Regions from separate parts of the Nitratireductor sp. GZWM139 genome, predicted to be linked through region 1. Evidence: predicted binding sites of a transcription regulator. Region 1 holds the regulator's gene; the other holds the start of a gene.
The links. The regulator PhoB, encoded in region 1, activates phosphate uptake and scavenging genes when phosphate is short. The targets are predictions, from matches to a motif close to TGTCATNNANCTGTCAT.

Region 1 (2,393 bases):
ATCCTCGACGCGGCCACCGTACCGGTCATCTTCATCACCGCCTTCCCCGAGCGGCTTCTGACGGGCGAGCGCCCGGAACCGACCTTCCTTGTGACCAAGCCGTTCAGCCCGGAAATGGTCAAGGCGCTCATCAGCCAGGCGCTCTTCTTCGATCAGCAGGCGCACGCGGCGGCCTGACAGGCCCCCGCTTCTTCACGCGTTTCTCAAAAAAGCCGCCTCCGGGCGGCTTTTCTTTTGCCCAAAATCTCTCCGGCGGAACCAAATCCGAATGCCAGACGTTTAACCGGCATAACTAAACGGAGAGACAGAATGCTATACTGGGCCCTGATATTCCTTGTCGTCGCGATCATCGCCGGCGCACTCGGTTTCGGCGGAATTGCCGGCGCTTCGGCAGGCATTGCGCAGATCCTCTTCTACATCTTCCTCGCCCTGCTCGCGATCTCGCTGATCATGGGCCTTCTGAAACGCGGTCGCTAAACGGCGACGCACACATAAACGAATGCGGCATAAGCGAACCGGACCATCCATGGCTTCCGTTTCGTGAAGACAATGAAAGGAGAAAGCCATGGAACACATCGCTGCACTTCTTTTGATTGTCGGCTGCTCAGGCAATGTGGGGGCCGGCGACACGCGCGAATGCCAGGAACTGCCCGCCCCCACCCCGGTCTACGAGACGTTTGAGGAGTGCGAGGCGGAGAAGCCGGTTGCAATGCGCGAGCTGGAAACCGAAGCGCCGCAGGTTCTCGCCACCTGCGTCTATGTGGATCCCGCACTTGTCTATGACGATGCGATCCTGGAGTGGGACATCACCAGCAATGGCGAGCTGACAGCTTCCATCGAGCCGGTGACGAGCTTTGCCGTGGCGCAGAACGAGCATGCCCGCCCCGGACACGCCGCCACGAAATAACGGGCCACGAAATAACGCGCGAAGAGCTTCAACGAAAAAGCCCCGGTCGAACCGGGGCTTTTTTTAATGGCTGTATCGCGTCTGTCAGGCTTCGCGGATCGCATAGCCCGCGCCGCGAATGGTGCGGATCACATCGGGCAGACGCCCGTGGTTCACGGCCTTGCGCAGCCGGCCCACATGCACGTCCACGGTGCGCTCGTCGATATAGATCGTCTCGCCCCAGACATTGTCGAGCAGCTGGCTTCGCGAGAAGACGCGGCCGGGATGCTGCATCATGAATTCCAGGAGGCGGAACTCTGTCGGCCCGAGACGGATCTCGTTCTTGCGGCGGTAGACACGGTGCGATTCACGGTCGAGCACGATGTCCCCGACCGAGAGAACCGTCGAGAGCACTTCCGGCTTCGCGCGCCGCAGAAGCGCGCGAACACGCGCCACGAATTCCGGCGTCGAGAAAGGCTTCACCAGATAGTCGTCCGCGCCGGTTGAAAGGCCGCGCACACGGTCGCTTTCCTCGCCACGGGCGGTGAGCATGATGATCGGCAGGCGCTCCGTTTCGGGGCGCATGCGCAGCCGGCGGCACAGCTCGATGCCGGAAACGGCCGGAACCATCCAGTCCAGAACGAGCAGATCGGGTACGTTTTCCTGCAGGCGCACTTCGGCTTCATCGCCGCGAGAGATCATCTCGACCTGATAGCCTTCGGCTTCCAGATTGTACTTGAGCAAGACGCAAAGCGGTTCGTCGTCTTCAACGACCATGACCTTGGGGGCAATCATGGCAGGCATTCTCCTCGGGCAGTCTACGGCCGGTTAGACATCGGATTCGACCGTCATCTGTGTTTCGTCAAGCTTCGGCCGCTGGACCGGAAGCTGGGACCCCGTCACCACATAATAGGCATTTTCGGCGATATTGGTCACATGGTCGCCGATACGCTCAAGATTTTTCGCACAGAACAGGAGGTGCGTGCAGGCCGTGATGTTGCGCGGGTCTTCCATCATGTAGGTGAGGAGTTCGCGGAAAACCGACGTGTACTGAATGTCGATTTCCTCATCCTCGTCGCGCAGCCGGATTAACGCCTCGGCATTGCGCGCCACATAGTGCTCGACCACCGAATTGACCTGTTTCAGCACGAGGCCGGCCATCGCGTCGATGGAATGCGCAAGCGTGCGCGGCGTGGCGCTTTCGCCCACGGCGCCGACGCGCTTGGCAATGTTCTTGGCCAGATCGCCGATGCGCTCGAGATCAGCCGCCATGCGGATGGCGCCCACGACGCTGCGCAGATCCTGCGCCATCGGCTGGCGCTTTGCGATGAGCGTGATGGCGCGCTCATCAAGGTCGCGCTGCTTGGCGTCCATGATCGTGTCATCGGAGATGATGCGCTGTGCAAGCGCCGTATCGGAGTGCAGCAGCGCCCTGGTGGAAGCGCGCGTCATCTCGCCGGAGAGATCGCCCATGTCGCGGATGAGGCGGTCGATTTCACCGAGTTCC
Region 2 (2,393 bases), on a different contig from region 1:
TGGATGGCAGCTCGACCCGCCGTCATGGCGGCGCGGGGCTTGGCCTTGCCATCACCAAGCGCATCATCGACGCCATGAACGGCTCCATCACGGTCGCCAGCACGCCGGGCGAGGGCTCGGAGTTCGCCGTGCTCCTGCCGCTTGGCGAGAGCGACGATGAGGGCATGCGCGTGGAGCCCATTCTGGAAGAGGTGAACGCGGTCATCCTCTCGCCCTTCACGCAGGAGGCGGAGACCATCGCCATGACGATCCGCGTCCATGGCGGGCGCGCGGCAATTGCCGCCAGCGCAGAGGATGCGGCGCGGCTGGCCGAAGATGGCGGCGCGCCGTTCAACACGGTTCTGGTGGACGCCTCGCTTGAAAGCGACGATGGCGCGCTGATCACCCGGCTGCATGGGCTTGGCGTGGGCGGCGGGCGCGCGCTCACCCTGATCACGCCATCGGAGCGCGGGCGTCTGGCGGCTTTCCGCGCCAGTGGCTACGGGGCCTTCCTCGCCCGCCCGGTGCGCTGCAACACGCTGGTGCGCCAGCTTCTGAGCGCGCATGGCGAAATCGCCTGGCCCGTGGCCGAGGCGGGCGAAGAGGCCGGCAGCGCGCCCCGCCCCGCGCACCGCAAGAACGGGCTCAACATCCTCGTGGCCGAGGACAACGAGATCAACGCCATGCTGGCGCGCGCCGCACTCGGCAAGGCCGGCCACCGGGTGCGCATCGTGTCGAACGGGCGCGAGGCGGTGGAAGCGGTGAACGACGAGGCGCATGCGCGCTACGATATCGTTCTGATGGATCTGCACATGCCGGTGATGGACGGGCTGGACGCCATCAATGCGATCCGCCGGCATGAGGAGGAAACGGGCCTTGCGCCGCTGCCAATCCTCGTTCTGACCGCCGACGGGCAGGAAGAAACCCGCCATGGCGTTCTGGCGCACGGGGCCAACGGGTTCGTCACCAAGCCGCTGGACCCGGATGAATTGCTCACCGCACTGGATATGCACGCGGTGGTCTGATACCTGCCTCTCGTGAATCACGACCTCGACGCCAGATCGTCGTGTGTTCATTCGGACGCACGAAGGACAATCACAAATAATGATGAAGCATCGGGATAACCGAAAACCGGATTCCACTTTTCGGTCCGATGCTTTAGTGTCACAGTTCTGTCGCAGCAGAGCAGTATTTCAGCGTCAACGCCACGCGGAGGAGTAAGAGCAATGCAGGGCATCGCGCTGAACCAGACCTCTTTGAACGATCGGGCCGCAGCGTCGCTGCTTGACGGCGCCGACGGTGCACTGCTCGGCCGCATCGGGCCGCTTGAAGTGCGCCTTGCCGGCAGCGAGCAGGAAGTCGCCGCCGCCCAGACCATCCGTTTCCGCGTGTTCTACGAGGAGATGGGCGCGCGCGCGCCGCAGGGCGGCATGGCCGAAGAGCGCGACATGGACGGTTTCGACGCCGTCTGCGACCATCTTCTGGTGCTGGACACCACGCTTCCGGGCAAGGATGTGGACCGGATCGTGGGCACCTACCGGCTTTTGACGCCGGAGGGCGCGCGTCGGGCCGGAAAGTTCTATTCCGAAGACGAATTCGCCATCGAAACGCTGATGGCCCGCCATGATGGCCGCCGCTTTCTGGAGCTTGGCCGTTCCTGCGTGCTGCCGGCCTATCGCACCAAGCGCACCATCGAGCTTCTGTGGCAGGGCATCTGGGCCTATTGCCGCAAGAAGCGCATCGACGTGATGATGGGCTGCGCCTCATTCCCCGGCGTGGTGCCGGCCGCCCATGCGGAGGCGCTCTCCTTTCTCGGGCATTTCTGCCAGGTGGAGGCCGATTGGCATGTGCGCGCTGTGGCCAGCCGCTATGCGCCGATGGATTTGATGCCGAAGGAAGCCATCCAGATGCGCACCGCGCTCGCCGCCATGCCGCCGCTGGTAAAAGGCTATCTGCGCCTCGGCGCGCGCTTTGGCGAAGGCTGCGTGATCGACCATGATTTCGGCACCACGGATGTGTTCGTGGTCCTGCCGGTGGAGGCGATCTCGGACCGGTATATCAATTACTACGGGGCCGAAGCGCAGCGTTTTGCGGCTTGAGGGGGGGGGCGCGCGCTGATGCGCGGCTAAAGCTGAGCGGCATTGAGGCCGGGTGATGCGTGAGGCGCGTCGCCCGGTTTTTTATATAGGGTGGCACATAGTTGAGTGTAAATGTTCCATCGGATAATTTAGGATTCGGATCTAGAATAATTTCCCTATTTCTTTTTTTTTTTGAATTTTATTCATGTTTCTGGAAATCTATTATCGATGCGGCGCTTCGTTAATAGGTAAGTCGGCTAAGTCGAATTTTATTGCTTTTTGAGGCACGTATGTAGGCGCTCTCATAACGCTATTGTTGAATGAGATGATTTCTAT

Region 2: the regulator PhoB is predicted to act here: its motif matches at 1,142-1,158, upstream of olsB (l-ornithine N(alpha)-acyltransferase).

The regions. Positions count from the first base shown of each region.
Region 1 covers NZ_JAMQML010000008.1:26,005-28,397, forward strand. The annotation lists gene NDI72_RS11390 (response regulator) at 1-177, shown strand, start outside; gene NDI72_RS11395 (DUF1328 domain-containing protein) at 310-477, shown strand; gene NDI72_RS11400 (hypothetical protein) at 566-907, shown strand; gene phoB (phosphate regulon transcriptional regulator PhoB) at 992-1,678, opposite strand; gene phoU (phosphate signaling complex protein PhoU) at 1,715-2,393, opposite strand, start outside.
Region 2 covers NZ_JAMQML010000006.1:196,848-199,240, forward strand. The annotation lists gene NDI72_RS09655 (PAS domain-containing hybrid sensor histidine kinase/response regulator) at 1-1,004, shown strand, start outside; gene olsB (l-ornithine N(alpha)-acyltransferase) at 1,206-2,078, shown strand.